DNA from 3 places in the Proteus appendicitidis genome. Region 3 is predicted to be linked to each of the others. Evidence: predicted binding sites of a transcription regulator. Region 3 holds the regulator's gene; each other region holds the start of a gene.
The links. Region 3 encodes PhoB, which activates phosphate uptake and scavenging genes when phosphate is short. Its sites were predicted from a motif close to CTGTCATAAAACTGNCNNAT; they were not measured.

Region 1 (6,929 bases), 990 kb from region 3:
GATCCGCGCCAAGAAGGAAAAGTCTATTTCGGTGCTTGGGTCACGCTTGAAGATGATGACGAAAATATCAAAACCTTTAGGCTTGTGGGTCCCGATGAATTTGATCCAGCAAAACAGTGGATTTCTATTGATTCCCCTGTTGCTAGAGCGCTTATTGGTAAGCAAGTTGATGATGAAATTAGTGTGCAAACACCAGGTGGTGAAGTTAATTACTGCGTATTATCTATCGAATATCATTCGAAATAAGATAAATAAATAGCTTTATATCCTTTATTAAGACCAATGAACAAGTTTTATCTATAAATTATTAACATTTATTCTTTGGTTTTGGTTTAATATTCTTATCGATGATAGAATTCGCTAATAAATGCATTTGCACTTCGGGAGCTTAAAAAATGCAAGAAAGTTATAAAGTGCTAATCGTAGACGATGATTTACGTCTGCGTTCACTCTTAGAGCGCTATTTGACAGAGCAAGGTTTTCAAATCCGTACTGCCGCAAACGCCGATCAAATGGATCGTCTGCTCACTCGCGAATCTATCCATCTTATTGTGCTCGATTTAATGCTTCCTGGTGAGGATGGCCTCTCTATTTGCCGCCGCTTAAGAAGCCAAAACAACCCTATCCCTATTATTATGGTTACTGCTAAAGGGGAAGAGGTTGATAGAATTGTGGGGCTTGAAATCGGTGCTGACGATTACATCTCAAAACCCTTTAATCCAAGAGAACTACTGGCACGTATTCGCGCAGTTCTTCGTCGCCAAGCAAATGAATTACCTGGCGCACCTTCACAAGATAACGCCATTATCTCTTTTGGTAAGTTCAAGCTAAACCTTGGTACGCGTGAGATGTTCCACGAAGAAGAGCATATGCCTCTGACAAGCGGTGAATTCGCTGTATTAAAAGTACTGGTATCTCACCCTCGCGAGCCACTTTCTCGTGATAAGTTAATGAGCCTTGCTCGTGGTCGTGAATACAGTGCAATGGAGCGTTCAATCGATGTCCAAATTTCGCGTTTACGTCGCATGATTGAAGAAGATCCAACGCATCCTCGCTATATTCAAACAGTTTGGGGACTCGGCTACGTCTTCGTTCCTGATGGAACCAGCGTTCAATGAGAAGGCTGAGGCTTTCACCCCACAATAAACTGACACGTTCGCTATTTCTGGTTATCTCGCTACTTTTTTTTAGCTTGATAGCCAGTTATATCGTTGTGCAACACCTTATTGTGGGACCAAGCCTTCAGCAATTTAATAAAGTTTTAGCGTATGAAATACGTACGTTAATGCCTGAAGAACTGATCCTAGTAGACGGCACCCCGCTAAAAATCTCCCCTGCTTTACGTAATAAAATCTATAACGAACTCGGTGTTTCTTTCTTTGATAAAAATGCTGCACTTGAGGAAGGGCTATATTGGGCCAAAATAGATGATGAATTAAGTGAACAGATGTCTGAATATCTGGGAGGAAAAACCGAGCTATGGATTGAAAATACGCTAGAATACCCAGTCTTATGGGTTAATACGTATATGTCCCCCTCTCTTTGGATCCGCGTTCCACTCACTGAATTAGGGCAAAACTTCTTACTGCCTGTTTACCGACAAGCGATTATTTTTATTATTATCGTTGTTGCTTTTTTCTGGCTTTATAGCCGTTTTCAAAATCGCCCACTCAATGAAGTGGAGTATGCAGCACGTCGCATCGGGAAAGGGGTTATCCCACCGCCTATTCCTGAATCTGGCTCTTCTGAAATGCGCTCAATTATTCGTGCCTTTAACCAGATGTCATCAGGTATTCGCTCATTAGATAATGATAGAACGCTTGTTATGGCAGGTGTTAGCCATGATTTACGTACACCACTGACTCGAATTCGTTTGGCCACTGAAATGATGAGCCCCGAAGATAGTTACCTCGCAGACTCTATCAATAAAGATATCGAAGACTGTGATGCTATTATTGGGCAATTCTTAGACTATATGCGCACAGGTAAAGAGATGTCTTTAGAACTGTGTGATATGAATAATCTATTACGAGAAGTTATTTCAGCTGAATCTAATTCCGGAAAAATCAGCGAAGAGCATCTTCATCCTGAACCCATTAATATCACAGCTAACCCTATTGCTGTAAAACGCGCACTAACCAATATGGTGGTGAATGCTACTCGCTATGGTCATGGCTGGATAAGCGTTTCAAGTGGAAAAGATGAAGAGTATGCGTGGTTCCAAGTTGAAGATGATGGTCCGGGTATTCCACAAGAAGATAGACAACGCCTTTTCCAACCTTTTGTTCAAGGTGAACAAGCACGTAGCTCAACGGGTGCGGGGTTAGGACTATCTATTATTCGTCGTATTATGGATGCTCATGGTGGCTATGTAGAGCTTGATGATAGCGTTAAAGGTGGATTATTAATCCGTGCTAACTTCCCATTAAAAGAGCGCGAAGATGAGGATGATTAGCCCACTCTATTGCAAATATTGAAGTGCTTTTATTACGCTATTTCTCTTCTCATTTCTCTCCTCCTATAAATATTTCATCATTTTTTCGCTTTGTCATAAAACTGTCACAATTAAGACATTTAATTGTCATCAAACTGACCTATTGTCTGTGCGTACCGTAACCGAAGTTGATAGATGTCGAAAATTATTCTACCTATCCCACAGGAGGGATTATGAAACTGATGCGTACCACCCTGACTAGTGTCATTGCCGCTGCGTTTTCAATGACCGCTCTTTCTGCACAGGCAACGACCTCGCTGACTGGTGCTGGCGCAACGTTCCCTGCCCCAGTTTATGCTAAATGGGCAGATTCCTATCAGAAAGAAACGGGTAACAAAATTAACTACCAAGGCATTGGTTCCTCTGGTGGTGTTAAACAAATCATTGCAAATACTGTTGATTTTGGTGCTTCAGATGCGCCATTAGCAGACGACAAATTACAAGCTGACGGTTTATTCCAATTTCCTACCGTCATTGGTGGCGTTGTTATGGCAGTAAATATTCCTGGTATCAAATCAGGTGAACTGACCTTAGATGGCGACACTATCGGTAATATCTATCTAGGCAAGATCCAAAAATGGAACGATCCTGCCATCACTAAGCTCAATCCGGGCGTAAAATTACCAGACCAAAATATTGCGGTTATTCGCCGTGCTGACGGCTCAGGTACATCATTCGTTTTCACTAGCTACTTATCAAAAGTAAATAGTGCATGGAAAGATGAAGTAGGCGCAGGCTCTACCGTAAAATGGCCGACAGGCTTAGGTGGAAAAGGGAATGATGGCATCGCGGCATTCGTTCAACGTGTACCAGGTTCAATTGGTTATGTTGAATATGCTTACGCGAAACAAAACAACCTTGCTTATACTAAATTAGTCACCGCTGACGGCGAAGCAATCGCACCAACCGCTGACAGCTTTAGTGCCGCAGCAAGAAAAATAGATTGGAGCAAAAGCTTTGCACAAGACCTGACTAACCAGAAAGGTGAAAATGCATGGCCGATTACTTCAACTACCTTCATCTTAGTGCATCAAACACAAAAAGATGCCGTAAAAGGTAAAGAAGTACTGAATTTCTTCAACTGGGCTTACGACAAAGGTAATCAGGAAGCGAAAAACCTAGATTACGCGGTATTACCTACCGAAGTTGTAGAACAAATTCGTGCTGCATGGAAAACAAGTATCAAAGACAGTAATGGTAAACCGATTTACTAATAAAACGGCAATCATTAAGAGATAAGTTAACGTTCACCCTCTGCTAAAACAGGGGGTAATAAATTAAAAGAGGCTTTATGGCCGAGCACACAACGGTAATAAAGGCCCCTAGTAAACGAGGGGACGTTATTTTCAGCGCACTAGTTCGTCTAGCTGCGTTGATTACGCTTTTGCTTTTAACAGGTATCATTGTTTCACTGATTTTCGCCTCATGGCCAAGCATTCAACAATTCGGCCTTTCATTCTTATGGTCGAAAGAGTGGGATCCTCCTGCTCAGGAATTTGGCGCACTAGTACCGATTTACGGCACCATTGTGACCTCAGTCATCGCACTGATCATTGCTGTTCCTGTCAGTTTTGGTATCGCTCTGTTCTTAACTGAATTAGCCCCTAATTGGTTAAAACGCCCGTTAGGTATCGCTATTGAGTTACTCGCCGCGATTCCCAGCATTGTTTATGGTATGTGGGGGCTATTTGTCTTTGCACCACTCTTTGCAACCTATTTCCAAGAGCCTGTAGGTAATGTGATGTCTTCCATTCCTATCGTTGGCGAGCTTTTCTCTGGCCCTGCTTTTGGTATTGGTATTCTGGCGGCAGGGGTTATCCTCGCTATCATGATCATTCCTTATATCGCTTCTGTCATGCGTGATGTGTTTGAACAAACGCCTGTCATGATGAAAGAGTCTGCCTACGGTATTGGCTGTACAACATGGGAAGTGATTTGGAATATCGTTCTACCTTATACCCGTAATGGTGTTATCGGCGGTGTTATGCTGGGATTAGGTCGCGCCTTAGGTGAAACCATGGCGGTAACCTTTATCATCGGTAATACCTACCAATTAGATTCCGCATCACTGTTTATGCCAGGAAACAGTATTACCTCTGCATTAGCCAATGAATTTGCGGAAGCCGAAACGGGGTTACATACTGCGGCATTGATGGAATTAGGGCTTATCTTGTTTGTCATCACCTTTATCGTCCTTGCGATTTCTAAGTTTATGACATTACGTTTATCAAAAAATGAAGGAGCGCGCTGATATGTCAAAAACATCCTCTTCTTCATTACAAGTTCAAACAGAAAGCGAACTGCATATACGCCATAAACGCCAGCTTTGGCGTCGTCAAAAAAACCGTATCGCACTGTTTTTATCTGTCTCGACTATGGCATTTGGTCTTTTCTGGCTAACGTGGATTTTATTCTCTACGTTCACCAAAGGCTTTGATGGCATGTCACTGGCACTGTTTACTGAAATGACACCGCCACCAAATACTGATGGTGGTGGATTAGCGAATGCCATTGTCGGTAGTGGATTACTGATTTTATGGGCAACGGTGATTGGAACGCCGTTAGGTATTCTTGCTGGAATTTATCTTGCTGAATATGGTCGTCGTTCATGGCTTGCTGAAACTACACGTTTTATTAATGATATTTTGCTGTCAGCGCCATCAATCGTTGTCGGGCTGTTTGTCTACACCATTGTTGTTGCACAGATGCAGCACTTTTCAGGATGGGCGGGAATTATCGCATTAGCGTTACTGCAAATTCCTATCGTTATTCGTACCACTGAAAATATGTTGAAGTTAGTCCCTGATAGCTTACGCGAAGCTGCTTACGCATTAGGAACACCAAAGTGGAAGATGATCTCTAAAATCACCTTAAAAGCCTCGGTATCAGGCATTATCACGGGTGTCTTATTAGCGATTGCACGTATTGCAGGTGAAACTGCACCACTGCTATTTACTTCACTATCAAATCAATTCTGGAGCACAGACTTAAACGAACCGATAGCTAACTTACCTGTGACTATCTTTAAGTTCGCCATGAGTCCTTTTGCACAATGGCAAGAGCTTGCTTGGGCTGGCGTATTACTTATCACCCTCTGTGTTCTATTTATCAATATTATCGCGCGCGTGCTGTTTGCTAAACGCAAGCACGGTTAACGCAGAAAGTTAAGCAAGAGAGACGTTGAATGATTATGGCTAATGATAACGCAGGAAATAAAATTCAAGTTCGCGATTTGAACTTCTACTACGGTAAATTTCATGCGCTGAAAAATATCTCTTTAGATATTGCCAAAAATAAGGTGACGGCATTTATCGGCCCTTCTGGCTGTGGTAAATCGACCTTACTACGTACTTTTAATAAAATGTATGAGCTTTATGGCGAACAACGCGCAGAAGGCGAAATTTTGCTAGATGGCAATAATATCCTGACAGATAAGCAAGATATCGCACTATTACGCGCCAAAGTCGGCATGGTATTCCAAAAGCCAACACCTTTCCCGATGTCAATTTATGACAACATTGCCTTTGGTGTCCGCTTATTTGAAAAGCTCTCTCGCGCTGATATGGATGAGCGCGTTCAGTGGGCGTTGACCAAAGCCGCATTATGGAACGAAACCAAAGATAAATTACATCAGAGTGGATATAGTCTCTCTGGTGGTCAGCAACAGCGTTTATGTATCGCTCGTGGTATCGCAATCCGTCCTGAAGTTTTATTACTGGATGAACCTTGTTCTGCTCTCGACCCTATCTCTACGGGTCGTATTGAGGAGCTGATTAGTGAACTCAAATCGGAATATACCGTGGTTATCGTGACACATAATATGCAACAAGCGGCACGTTGTTCTGATTACACGGCATTTATGTATTTAGGTGAGTTAATTGAATTTAGCGATACGGATACGTTATTTACGCGTCCTGCGAAAAAACAAACTGAAGATTACATCACTGGGCGTTATGGCTGATAACGAGGCAATTAATGGATAATTTAAATCACAATAAGCATATTTCTGGTCAATTTAATGCTGAGTTAGAGCATATCCGTACTGAGCTGATGGTTATGGGGGGGCTTGTTGAAGAGCAACTGAAAAAAGCCATTACAGCAATGCATAATCAAGACCAAGCATTAGCAAATGACGTTATTCAAGGTGACCATAACGTCAACATGATGGAAGTCGCCATTGATGATGCGTGTATGCGAATTATTGCTAAACGTCAGCCAACAGCGAGTGACTTACGTTTAATTATGGCGATATCAAAAACGATCGCTGAACTAGAACGTATTGGCGATGTTGCTGAAAAAATCTGTAAAACGGCGCTTGAAAAGTTTTCACACCAGCATCAACCTCTGCTTGTGAGCTTAGAATCTTTAGGTCAACACGCCATACAAATGCTGCATGATGTTCTTGATGCCTTTGCACGTATGGACTTGGATGAAG
Region 2 (6,929 bases), 330 kb from region 3:
GCGAAATACACCAGCAGCCATTTAATTAATAATAGTTATATTTTAATAAGTGTGATTTATTAAAAGAAATAAGATTAATTAAATAAAATAAATGTATTAACTGTAAGATTTATTTATTAAAACTCACTATACGCTTTATTGATTTTTTAATTTAAAAAATCTTATTGCAGGGTATTTTTGTCTCAAAAAAGCCACGATTAAAAATCGTGGCTTTGCTTTTGTTAGATAAATAACATTATTTGCTTATAAGAACAAAGTCGTTGCCACTAAAACAGAGTGTGGCATCGCCACGAATAACTCGGTGATGGGCAATATGGCGTTGGCTATTTAATGAAGCGTGTTGTTTCATCATATAAGCCTCTAAATGCCATGCAATAAGTTGTTTAGCGAGCTTTTTATTTGCGTGCTGGCTACGTTCTGATTGCACTTTTACACTAATACCAGTGGCAATATGTGTTGCTCTGACTGCCGATTCTGTTTTATTAACATGCTGACCGCCGGGGCCATTTGAACGCATGGTTTCAAAGACAATTTCTTTGTCATTAATTTCATCAGGTTGTTCAAAACAAGCAACACCAATAAACCAATTTTTACGTTTATGCCGAGGTCGTAATGTGCTTGCACATTGCCATTGTACAGAGCCTGCCCACTGTTGTGCGATAGCCTGTGCATCAGCACCTTCAAGAGATACTAACGCTGATTTTAAGCCATGACGTGAAGGCTCTTTTTCAAGAACTGTGACGTTCACTTGCTGTTTTGTGGTTGATTTCAAAAAGTAATTTAACGCTTTTTCAACGGCTAAACAGCACTCTTCAGGGCCTTGTGCGGAGGTGAATTGTAATAACATTACGCCATCTCCCCACTTGTTTTATAGGTGATCACCGGTTTTAAACGCGCGATGACGTCGATTAATCCAATATTCACCATGCTTTCAATCACTGTTTCAATCGATTTATAAGATTGTGGTGCTTCTTCATAAATCAGTTGTTTATTGGCACAAATAATACGGCTACCTAATGCTGTTCGTGAAAGTTGTAAAGGTGTAAAACGGTGTGATAATCGCCCTTTACACTCTGTACGCATCCATTTTCTACCTGCACCATGAGGCAATGAATGAAGGCTTAATTCGCTTAATTCAGACATAAGTGGCTTCACAATATAGCTATAATCACCGCGTGATCCCGGAATAACCACCATATCGTGATGTGCGGGTGTTGCACCTTTACGATGTAACCAACCTTGTTGACCATGTAATTCACAAGGCTCTACAAGATTATGATTTACATCAGAAATTACTTCACCTTGAGTACGAATTTGGCGCATCATTCTTTCACCAATAAGGCGGCGATTAATCTTTGCGTAATCAAGTGCATTATTGTGGGCTTGCAAATATTCATTTACTGCTTCGGTGTTAGCAACAAGCCCTTTATGACCAAACTGCTCAGTATGGGCGCGTAAGATAGATTGTCCTAAACCTCTCGATCCGCTGTGAACTAATAGCAATAACTGTTTTTTATTGATACTACTTGCAGCGAAAAGTGTTTCATTAATCACTTGGTCAATTTGTTGGAATTCAGCAAAGTGATTACCACCACCAATAGAGCCTAAAGAGCCAGCGAAAGGATGGTTTTGCATTTCAGTCGGTAGATGCGCTTCTAGCCATTCTGAAGGTGCGATATCACTCATTTCACTCAACTGTTTTTCCGCTTTATCTAAGTTGAGTTTGCTGTTTTTAAACTCAGTTTGAAAAAGCGTCATACCACAGCCAATATCATTACCGACTAAAGCAGGGTAAAAGCGATTAACAGAAAAAAAGGCAGCGCCAATGGGATAACCACGGCCAGGATGCAAATCAGGCATACCTGCAACATAAGCCATATCAGGAAGTTGAGCGGTTGTTTCTAATTGTTGGATTGCTTTGCTTTCAATCCAAGTATTATCCGATGCGATATAACAAACGCTATCAGATAAATAATGAACACACTTGTCCATATACCAATCCATATAATGTAAAGGATAAAAAAATAAATTGATTGGCGGACAGCAAAAAGAAGAAAAAAAGGATTACTTCTGAGATTGTCCGCAAAGAGTATTCATATTTGTAGTTGTCATGGGATACCTCCTTGCAGTTAATTGAAATGGATGAAAAATAATAAATCGCGGGCATATTAACCACTTTTTTTTGCATTGGCAATCAAAAAGTGGTGTGATTTTTCTTTATTTTTTAAAAAAAGAATTAATCGATTTTATTTAATTTAAGGTTAGCTTTTCTTTATTATCTATTTAAGTTAGCTCTCTATTATTTAATTTAATAAATCACTTTTACGGAATTTTTTCGGCAATAATCTTCGTAATCATCCGTTAATTTTCTATCTGTGATAACAACATCAAACTGAGCTAAATCGCCCATATTGCCTGTCGCTGTTTCATCAAAATAGTGATATTTGGTGAGTAAAATCTTACGAATAGATTTATCCATCGCTTTTTTCTTCATGTACAGATCGTCGATGTTATAACAGGTAACGCCAAAATCGAGATGAACACCTTCGGCTGAAATAAAGGCTTTTTTAGGATTAATGCTATCAAGATAAGAAGTCTGGGTAGGATTATAGAATGAATCACTTTTAGGACGATATTCACCTCCGCAAAGTAATACGGTGGCATTTTTTTTCTGACTTAATGCCAAAAATACGCGGTGAGAATAACAGATCCCCATGAAATGCAGATTATCGGGAATTAGCTCAATCAGTGTAGGAATAAACTGTCCGTTATCGAAAAAAAGAACATCACCGTCAGACACCATGCCAGCAGCAAGATTAGGAATATGAAGTTCTTCAGTTTGATCCGGCGTAATAATATCAGAGGATGTTGAGATTAACCCTGAATGGGGCTGGGCTAATGCAACAATGTAGCCACCTAATAATGACATCGGAAAAGGGTTTTCGGCATCAGAACTAAGGTCGCGCCTAATTGTCATTTCAGAAACTTCAAGGATCCTCGCGGCGTCTTTAAGATGTATGCGACCTGAGCGTTTTATACATTCACTGAGGCGGCGCAAACGTTCGTGCTGTTTGGTCTCTATCACCGAAGGATCCTTGTGTTATCGAATAGCGTACTCCAAGAAAATATACGCTAAATAATTAGTAGTTTGATTCAGGTGCATCTGAATCTGTTGCGATAGCGACACTTGCACTCGCACCGATACGTGTTGCACCTGCTTTGATCATGTTTAATGCTGTTTGGCGATCGCGAACACCACCAGATGCTTTCACACCAACTTCATCACCAACGGTTTTGCGCATTAAAGCAACATGATGTTCTGTTGCGCCCATTGTACTGTATCCTGTTGATGTTTTCACAAAATCAACACGGATCTCACGACACATTTCACAAACTAAACGTACTTCGTCATCAGTTAATAAGCAAGTTTCTAAAATAACTTTCAGAGTTGTATTACCACAAGCGGCTTTTACTGCTTCAATATCTTGTTTTACGAAGTCTAAACGACCGCTTTTTAACATACCGATATTGATAACCATATCGACTTCTTGTGCGCCTTGACGAATAGCTTCAGCCGCTTCAAATGCTTTTGTTGCTGTTAAACCCGCCCCGAATGGGAAGTCGATAACACAACAGACTTTTACATCACTTCCTTCAAGGCAAGTTCTTGCTAAAGGGATGTAAGAAGTGTTAATACAAACGGAGAAGAAACCGTGTTCAACTGCTTCAGCACACAATTTCTTGATTTGTGCTTCAGTTGTATCTGCTGCAAGAAGGGTATGATCGATATAATTAGCTAATGGACGCATAGTATATTCCTTAATAAGAAGATTGTTATTTATCACTCATGTTAGTTTGGCAACATATTAGTGCTGTTTTAACGAGATAACAATCACAAGTGATATTTAAATAACATGATACTGTTATACATCTATCAAAATGTCACTATTTTCACATTTATAAATTTTACATAAGAGCAAGAGGCGCTATGGATATCGCAGTGATTGGTTCAAATATGGTGGATTTGATCACCTATATAGATAGGATGCCAAAAGAGGGGGAAACCCTTGAGGCGCCAGCATTTAAGATTGGTTGCGGTGGCAAAGGGGCAAATCAAGCGGTTGCGGCAGCTAAATTAAATTCAAAAGTGATGATGTTAACAAAGGTTGGTGATGATATTTTTGCGGATAACACCATCATGAATTTAGAATCTTATGGCATTAATACACGCTATGTTGAAAAAGTGCCCGGTACAACAAGCGGTGTTGCACCTATTTTTGTGACTTCTCAATCATCAAATAGCATTTTAATTGTGAAAGGTGCTAATCAGCATTTATCACCAGAGGATATTGATAGAGCAACAGATAGCCTAAAAAAATGCAAAATAATCGTACTACAATTAGAAATCCCGCTTGAAACGGTGTATCACGCTATCGAGTTCGGTAATAAACACCATATTCCTGTGTTATTTAACCCTGCACCGGCTTCAAAAGCATTAGATCTTGATATTGCGGCTCGTTGTGACTTTTTTGTTCCGAATGAAACAGAACTTGAAATATTGACGGGTATGCCAATCACCACAATGGATGAAATTCGTGAAGCCGCTTGTTCTTTATTACAAAAAGGCTTTAAGAATGTCATCGTTACATTAGGTGAAAAAGGCGCATTATGGATGAATGGCGACATTGAAAAATATATTCCCGCCATTGAAGTTGATGCAATAGATACCAGTGGGGCGGGGGATGCTTTTATTGGTTGTTTCTCCCATTATTATGTTCACACCAATAATATTGAAAAAGCGTTAAATAAAGCCGTGATGTTTTCTGGTTTAAGTGTTGCAGGTAAAGGCACACAATCTTCTTATCCAAGCATTGAAGAGTTTGGACAATTTCTAGCGCAAGCAAAGTAGTACACTTCTGCACTATCACATCTTTGTATTCCACTTGCTGTCTTATTTAGAGAACAAGTGGAATTCTTTTTAAATCAATAAATTGTTCTATTTTTCATAGTGACTGTTGGGTTTCTGACAAAGAAAAAAGCTTAACTTAATGTGACTAATTTCACAGAGTGGTGATAATTACCATTGAAATGTAATTTCATTAGATGTAATTTTTATTGAAATTTGGTTTCATTAAGGTTGTTATGATGAAAGAAGATGCATTAATCGAATGTCTTAAAAATGAAAGCAATCAAGAAACAACACAGTTTTCTGAATTAAGCGCTTTAGAGTTGGTTACGCTTATCAATAGTGCAGATATGACCGTTGCCAATGCAGTTAAAAAAGAATTACCCGCTATTGCTAAAGCGGTAGAAAAAATTACTGAGCGTTTGCAAAAAGGTGGACGTATTTTTTATGTTGGTGCCGGAACAAGTGGGCGATTAGCTGTACTAGACAGTGCCGAATGCCCTCCTACTTTTGGAGTGTCTCCTACATTAGTGCAGGCAATTATTGCAGGCGGTCATGATGCAATGCTAAAAGCTGTTGAAAATATTGAAGATAGCCAAGAGGCGGCAATTGAAGAGCTTCAACGTCGTCATGTTAGCGATAAAGATGTCGTTATTGGCATTGCGGCAAGCGGTCGTACGCCTTTCACTGTCGCAGCTTTGCAATATGGCAAAAAGTTAAAAGCATTGACTGTATCTATTACTACGCGCGGCAAAAGTATGATGAGTGAAATTGCCGACTTATCTATTGCTCCAGATGTGGGCGCAGAGGTATTAACAGGCTCTACAAGAATGAAAAGTGGCACGGCTCAAAAAATGATTTTGGGTATGTTAAGTACTAGCGTAATGACTAAGCTTGGTAAAGTGCATAAAAACCTGATGGTGGATGTGATTGCGAGTAATGAGAAATTGCAGCGTCGTGCTGAAGGCATTGTCAGCGAAGTGTGTGGAATTTCACATGAAAGAGCCAGAACCCTGTTACAAATGGTTAATTATCATCCTAGAAAAGCCATTTTAATGTATGAACTTCACCTGAGTGTGGAGAAAGTTGATCAAATTACACAGCAATATCCTTATCGTTCGTTACAACAGCAACTTGCCCTATTTAACTAATAACAATATGAGTAAACACTCTGAACTTTAGCAGGCACGCATATGGCTAATAAAATAGAACATCTCGACACGTTAGCAATAGAAATAGAAAAACACGCTGGTGGGTTTCAAAATGTGGCAACCCTAACACATTGTATGACTCGTATTCGACTGATTTTAAAAGACAGTTCGCTATTTGATGCAGACGCTTTAAAACAAGTCGAAGGCGTTAAAGGTGTTGTATTTAATGGCGAACAGCACCAAGTGATTGTAGGAATGGGAACCGCGGCAAAAGTTTATTCCATTATGAATAAGCGTATGCAAAATAGTTCGGCAAGTAGTGAAGAGGGGTCTGCGTCAACACCAGTGAAAAAAGGCTTTTCTATTCGTCGTATGCTAAATACATTAGCGGCTATTTTTGTTCCGACCATTCCTGCTTTAATTGGCTGCGGTTTGATTATGGGGTTAATTAATATTATCCGTTTAGTCGCGCCGGGCTTAGTTGAGCAATTCCCTGAGCTATTTAAATTATTCAAATTAATTGGTAGTACGGTATTTGCGTATCTCTCTATTATGATTGGGATAAATACCGCCAAAGAATTGGGAGCATCAACGTCGATTGGTGCGGTAATGGCAGGGTTATTAGCTATGCCAGGGCTTGCTGATATCACCTTATTTGGTGAGAAATTACAGCCAAACAGTGGCGGGATCTTTGCCGTATTAATGGTGGTCGTATTCTCTTCAAAATTAGAATTATGGTTTCGTAGTATCGTTAAAGAGAGCCTTGATCTTATCTTAACGCCATTTGTGACTATTTTAGTTTCTTCTCTTGTGGCGATTATGATCTTCCAACCTATTGGCCATTATCTTAATCAGTTATTAGCACAAGGCGT
Region 3 (6,929 bases):
AAGCATCAGCTTGCCATGTATCGGCAATTTGTAGTTCAAGGCTTGCTGGTGTTTTGCGTTGCAAGAAATAACGTCCATGAAGCTTTTCTAAACGACGATTGGCCAAATAAATTAGATGATCAAGCGTTAAGCCTTGGGCAAAACGGCTGAATTTATCTCCTGATGCAGATCCCACCAATTCATTTAAATAGCTCCAATCATCAAACTGAGATTGCTGTTTCGTTATTTTGTCGAGCAAGGTTTGTTGTTCTTTACGTTTTTCTTCATCTGTACGCAGTTGCTCTTGAAGACGAAACTTGGTTTCTTGTGTATGCACTAGCTGTGTTTCTAGTGCCAATAAATGTGCCGTGATTTGTTCAATATTTTGCTCAGTTGATAATAAAGGTTGTTGTAGCAAGTGTTGTTGATATGCCTTTTCTTGTGTATCTAGACGTGTTTTCTCTTGCAACAACTTATCAAGCCGTTGTTTTTGTTGCTCTTGTAAGCGATTTCTTTCCTCGACGGATAACAGAGAGGCTAAAAATGCATTTTCGTCAGTAAACGGGCTATTTTTTAACGCATATTGATATTGTTCAATAATGTCTTGTGAGCGTGTTTGCAACCGTTGTCGCGATTTTTCATTTTCCTGATATTGACCAATAAGCTGATTTAAACGGACTTCGAGTCGGTTTTTCTCTTCGCTATATTGCTCAATTTGCTTTTGTAACAACTGACTCTGTTTATCTAACTCATTACGTGCATCTTCGGTGGTTTGTATCCCGAATAAAGCGTGGCGTTGTGCTTTTAGTTGTTCTTGTTGCTGATGCAGTTTTTGTAACTGGATCAAAACAGCATCAAGTTCTTTTTGCGTTTCAGATAAATAGCGTTTTCTCTCTTCCTGCGTTAATAACAATTCGCGGATTGTTTGTTGTAATTCGTGATGTGTTTTTAAGGTTGATTGATATTGTTGGCTCTCTTTTTTACGCGCAGTAAGCCATTGAATTTTGTCTTCAAACTCTTGTAATTCATAACCTTGTTGTTTGACTAGAGATTGCAGATCCTGCGTTAATAGGGCTTGTTGTTGAAGATATTGCGCTGTTTGTTGTTGTTTATTGGAAACTTCTTTCTGTTGTTGCGCAAATTCATTTTGTTGATGAAGGATCGCTTGCTGTTGTTGATTAAATTGTTCTTTGGCATCAGATAGCAACTTGTATTCTTGCTGAATTTTGACTTCTAATTGTTGATAACTAATTCGTTTTTGTGTCAGTAAATTATCTTCTTTCTCAAGGGCTGAATCTAATTGAGTTAAAGCCGTTTCTTCACAGTCAACATCTGGTAATGCGTAAGTTTGAGCTAAAATCTGCCATTGCTGTTTTAATGACGCAATATCTTGTGTTAGCTGCTCAAGATCGCGACTTAATTTTTCGTTTTGAACTTCAAAACTAGCACACTGTGTTTTTTGTTCCACTAACGTTATTGTTAATGTATGCACTTGCTGTGTTAAGTTATCTAAACGTGATTTTGTTTCATCCGTTTGAATTTCTTTATATTTTTCAACATAAGGATGCTCGGTTGAACCACAAACAGGACATGGGTTGTCTTTAACTAAACGTTGTCTCTCTTCTTCATATTCCGCTAACTTCCTTATTAGCAGATAATTATCGTTTAAGTCTTTAAGGTGTTGTTCTTTCTCTTTTAAAACAGTGTCATTTTTGTGAATATTTTCAGTCAGCATGGCTATTTTTTGCTGATTGTCTGACTGCGTTTGTTGGTACTGATGTTCAGTTTTTATAGCGCGCTGTAATTGAGCCTGTACTCCCATTAGTTTTGTGAGAGCATTTCTTTGTTGTGAAATTTGTTGTGAACGATGAGGAATATCTGCAATAGCATCCGCTTTATTTTGTTGCTCAAGTTGCGTTTGTAATTCGCTTAATTGTTGTTGCTGTAAATTAAGCGTGTGCTGTTGAGCTTCTAGCGTTTTCGTCGCTTTTTCTAATTCGAGTTTAAGTAAGCATTCTTTTTCTTGTTCTGCTTTTTCACTTTTCTGACTAATTCGATATTTCTCTGTAATTTCATCATATTGCTCAAAATAACGCTGCCATAACGGTAAGTTTTCAGCAAGTTGAGCATGAGCGGTATGCTGATTTAAATATTCATTTAATTCATTAAATTGCTTTTGTGATCCCGCTAATTTGGCTTCTGTTAACTGTATTTTTTCCAGATATTCTGATTGCGTTTTTTCTAGCGTATTTTTTTGCTGTGTTTTTACTGAAATATCTTGTTGTAGCAAGATTAACTGATTATCCAATGGCGCGACTTTTTCACGTATAAGCTGCAAGGTTTGCTGTTTTTTCTCATCGTGTTGTTTAAATGTATTTCGAGCCTCGACTAAATGCTGATTAATAGGTTGGCTCTGTTGTTCAATAAGCTGTTTTTCCGCTGTTAGTGTTGAGAGTTGTGACTCAATATAGGTTTGTTCTTTTAATAGACGATTTTTTTCATCGTAAATTGGGCGAATTTTTTCTGCTGGTTCACTATTTTCAAGACGTTGAATATCAGGTTTAGCAGAAACTAATGCTTCCTGTGCTAAATTAACCTCATTTTGTGCTAATGCTTTATTTTTATTGAGTTCTATTTCTTTTTCTTGCCACTGTTTTGCTGCTTGATATTCCTGTTGTTCTTTTTGTAATAAACTCTCTTTGGCAAAAAGATCCGTTTGTTCAGTTAATAGAGCTTGGCGAGCATTTTCATCTAATAACGCCATCGTTTCGGCTTGCTGTTTTAGTGTTTTTAATGCTTGTTCTTCTTCTCGCCAATGTTTAAAGATAGACTGAGAAATATGACGATAAATATCTGTGCCAGTGAGTTCTTCGAGTAATTCAGCGCGAGATTTATCATCTGCATTTAAAAAAGCCGCAAATTGCCCTTGGGAAAGCAACATAGATTTAGTGAAACGATCAAAATCAAGACCAGTGATATTAATGATCATCTCTTTCACTTGGCTTATCTTGCTTGCTAATATTTTGTCTTCGCCTCCTGTGGTATTGATTTTAACCAGTTCTGCCTGCGGTGCTTGAAGGTTGCCATCTTCTTTATAATTAGCTCGACGTTGTTCCCAAAATGCTCGATAAGCCACACCTTTAACTTCAAATTCAACTTCAGCCAAACACTCCGCGGTGTGGCGTGTCATTAACTCATTTTGTGATTGTGTGACTTTATCTAATCGTGGAGTTCGGTGATAAAGCGCTAAACTAATCGCATCTAACAGCGTGGTTTTCCCCGCCCCCGTAGGACCTGTAATCGCAAATAATCCATTGCTGATAAAAGGCTCTTGGTTAAAGTTAATCTTCCACTCGCCTTTTAAGGAGTTAATATTTTTAAATCGCAGACTTAAGATTTTCATTATGCTTCGTTATCCTCTTTCTCTGCCATTTCAACTGCTTGTTTAAATAATGTTGTTAAACGAGTTTTAGTTTCTTCTGAATCAAACTCATGTTGTTCTAAGCGTCTTTCAAAAACATCATAAACGGTTAATTCGGCCAGTGTTTCGTTTTCATTTTGAGTGAATGCTTGGCGCTGTTTTCTCGCTCTTCTTAATAAGATCACATCAAAAAGCGGATCGTTAGTTAGCTCTTGAATACGGGTTTGTATGTCACTGAGATAATCTTGTGTTGAAACTTCGATATCCAACCAAATAGTGGTATCTATTTCGCCGTATTGTTTTTTTAAATCCTCAAGTTGTATCGCTATCTCTTTTAATGAACCACTAATCGTGCGTAGTAATTGAAACTCAGGGATAGGTAATAGTGTGAGGTTAGTTAATTTGTCTTGCTCAAAATCGATAAGGCAGACACTTTTCTGTTGCCCACTCTCATCAAAACTTAAAGGAATAGGGGAGCCACTATAACGAATATGACCGGACTTATTCATCACTTGAGGACGATGAATATGACCAAGGGCGATATAGTCAAATTCAGGAAATAGGGTTGCTGAAAAGGCTTCTAAGGTGCCGATATAAATTTCACGGACAGAATCTGTCACACTCGCGCCAATTGTGGTGAGGTGACCTGTTGCAATAATGGGAATATCGACATTTAATTGCTGACGTAATTCAAGGGCTGTTTGATATTGAGCTTGATAATATTCAGCAATCGCTTCTTTTAAGGCGGTTTGTTTTTCAGCACCTGATTGCCCACTTTTACTGCTGATCATATCTCTAGGACGTAGATAAGGGATTGCACACAGCAATGCTCCCGGAGTGCTATCTTTTTGAGGAAGAATTAGCGGTGCTTGTGGTGTTTCAGTATGAACATTGGCAATAACCGTCGTATTTAAACACGCCAAGAGTGATTTTGATTCATTTAGTGTCGCCACAGAGTCGTGATTACCACCTAGAATAACAAGCTGACATTGTGTATCTCGAATAGCGACGACAAAACGGTTATAAAGCTCTCGGGCATAGCTTGGAGGGGAGCCAGTATCAAAAATATCACCTGCAACAATCAGTGCATCGACTTGGTAATGTTTTATTTGTGCTAATAACCAATCAAGAAACTGTTGATGTTCTTTAGCTCGAGTCTTAGTAAAAAAATATTGCCCTAAATGCCAGTCTGATGTGTGAATAATCCGCATTGCTATCCCTCTTTTTTATCTGATGAAGAGTATAGCGCACCTTACTTTTTTAGTGAAAACTCAACAATAAGCCTTTTTTTTGAGTGATATCTCACCAAAAAGTAATTTATTTACCTTAACAACGGGGATCTATTTCAGTAATGTTAAGGTTAGTCATAAATCTGTCATAAAACTGCATCATAATCATTTTGACCCTCTATATACATTACACAGGATAGAGTATGGCAAGGCGTATTCTTGTTGTTGAAGATGAAACCGCAATTCGAGAGATGATCTGTTTTGTTTTAGAACAAAATGGTTTTCAACCCATTGAAGCAGAAGACTATGATTCTGCATTGAGCTTTCTTATTGATCCTTACCCTGATTTAGTTTTATTAGATTGGATGATCCCCGGAGGATCAGGCTTACAAGTAATAAAACAGATGAAGCGGGAAAGTAATACTCGTGATATTCCCATTATTATGCTAACGGCAAAAGGGGAAGAAGAAGATAAAGTCCAAGGGTTAGAAACGGGAGCTGATGATTATGTTATCAAACCGTTTTCACCTAAAGAGCTTGTTGCCCGAGTGAAAGCGATTTTACGGCGTTTATCACCGATGTCAGCGGAAGATATTATTGAATTCAATGGACTCGGTCTTGATCCTGTTTCTCACCGTGTCACAAGTCAAGATAAGCCGATTGATATGGGACCCACCGAATTTAAACTCCTGCACTTTTTTATGACTCATCCTGAACGCGTATACAGCAGAGAACAACTGCTAAACTACGTTTGGGGAACCAATGTTTATGTCGAAGACCGTACTGTTGATGTGCATATTCGTCGTTTACGTAAGGCTATTGAAGAAGATGGCCATGACAGAATGATACAGACCGTACGTGGAACGGGATATCGTTTCTCTGCCCGTTTCTAAGTCAATATGGGAGTAATCGTCAGGTGTTAGAACGACTATCGTGGAAAGCCCTCGTTTGGGGGCTATGTCTATTTTGCTTACCTGCCTTTATATTATCGCTTTTTATTGGGCATCTTCCTTGGCTGCTGGTGGTATCGCTTCTCAGCGCTCTTGTGTGGCATGCCTATAATTTGCTGAAATTATCTAAATGGTTATGGTTAGATCGCTCTGTATTGCCTCCAGAAGGAAGAGGAGGATGGGAGCCTATTTTTTATGGCATTCGACAGACCCAACAACGTAATCGTAAACGACGCAGAGAATTAGGCGATTTAATTAAACGTTTTAGAAGTGGCGCCGAAAGCTTACCCGATGCTGTTGTGATGATGACAAATGAAGGGAATATTTTTTGGTGTAATAGCCTAGCTCAACATTTATTAGGCTTTCGCTGGCCTGAAGATAACGGGCAAAATATTTTTAACTTATTACGTTATCCTGATTTTTTGCACTATTTTACCGCAGGCGATTTTAGTCGCCCTTTAACCATTTCACTAAATAATGGCTCTATTGTTGAATTCCGTGTGATGCCATATAGCGAAGATCAGCGCTTGATGGTGGCGCGTGACGTGACAGAAAAAAATAAACTAGAAAACTCACGACGTGACTTTTTTGCTAATGTCAGTCACGAGTTAAGAACACCGTTAACCGTTATTCAAGGTTATCTTGAAATGATGGAAGAAAATAGCGTAACAAAACCCGCAGAGCATAAGGCGATAGTCACGATGCAAGAGCAAGCTAAACGGATGGATACGCTTGTTCAGCAACTCTTACAACTTTCTCGTATTGAATCTGCTCCTCATATTGATTTAAACAAGATTGTTGATATTCCTGCTATTTTGGCTTTATTACAACAAGAAGCGAACTCACTTAGCCAAGGTCAACATCAGATTGTTTTTGATATTGATGAACAGTGGGCAGTTCGTGGTAATGAAGAGCAATTGCGTAGTGCAGTTTCTAATTTAGTGTATAACGCCATTAATCACACTGAAGAAGGCACAACAATCAACGTGAGTTGGAAGAAAATCCCCCAAGGCATGTTATTTAGTGTTTCAGATAATGGGGCGGGGATCAGCGCTGAACATTTAACTCGTCTAACAGAGCGTTTTTATCGCGTTGATAAAGCTCGCTCTCGTCATTCTGGTGGTACTGGGTTAGGTTTGGCGATTGTGAAAAAATCGTTGCTCCATCATCACTCTCAATTGAATATTGAAAGTAAAGTCGGTGTTGGGAGCACGTTCTCTTTTATCCTTCCTCAAACATTGCTTACTGCTAAAAAAACACACTAACAGTATGTCTTTTTTAAAGCCTTTATCACTTGTATTTAATTGGTGATAGAGGCTTTTTTATCCCTTTCTTAATCTTTTTAATATC

Region 1: pstS (phosphate ABC transporter substrate-binding protein PstS) is a predicted target of PhoB. The motif match lies at 2,546-2,565, and genes of this name have one in related genera.
Region 2: rbsK (ribokinase) is a predicted target of PhoB. The motif match lies at 3,921-3,940, and genes of this name have one in related genera.

What each region holds. Positions count from the first base shown of each region.
Region 1 covers NZ_CP127389.1:3,854,832-3,861,760, forward strand. The annotation lists gene greB (transcription elongation factor GreB) at 1-246, shown strand, start outside; gene ompR (osmolarity response regulator transcription factor OmpR) at 396-1,118, shown strand; gene envZ (two-component system sensor histidine kinase EnvZ) at 1,115-2,455, shown strand; gene pstS (phosphate ABC transporter substrate-binding protein PstS) at 2,668-3,708, shown strand; gene pstC (phosphate ABC transporter permease PstC) at 3,786-4,745, shown strand; gene pstA (phosphate ABC transporter permease PstA) at 4,747-5,649, shown strand; gene pstB (phosphate ABC transporter ATP-binding protein PstB) at 5,679-6,455, shown strand; gene phoU (phosphate signaling complex protein PhoU) at 6,470-6,929, shown strand, end outside.
Region 2 covers NZ_CP127389.1:406,681-413,609, forward strand. The annotation lists gene QQS39_RS02015 (MFS transporter) at 1-25, shown strand, start outside; gene prfH (peptide chain release factor H) at 236-847, opposite strand; gene QQS39_RS02025 (RNA ligase RtcB family protein) at 847-1,992, opposite strand; gene QQS39_RS02030 (DeoR family transcriptional regulator) at 2,309-3,085, opposite strand; gene deoC (deoxyribose-phosphate aldolase) at 3,141-3,809, opposite strand; gene rbsK (ribokinase) at 3,989-4,909, shown strand; gene murQ (N-acetylmuramic acid 6-phosphate etherase) at 5,146-6,057, shown strand; gene QQS39_RS02050 (PTS transporter subunit EIIC) at 6,100-6,929, shown strand, end outside.
Region 3 covers NZ_CP127389.1:741,509-748,437, forward strand. The annotation lists gene QQS39_RS03455 (AAA family ATPase) at 1-3,382, opposite strand, end outside; gene sbcD (exonuclease subunit SbcD) at 3,382-4,611, opposite strand; gene phoB (phosphate regulon transcriptional regulator PhoB) at 4,833-5,522, shown strand; gene phoR (phosphate regulon sensor histidine kinase PhoR) at 5,546-6,844, shown strand.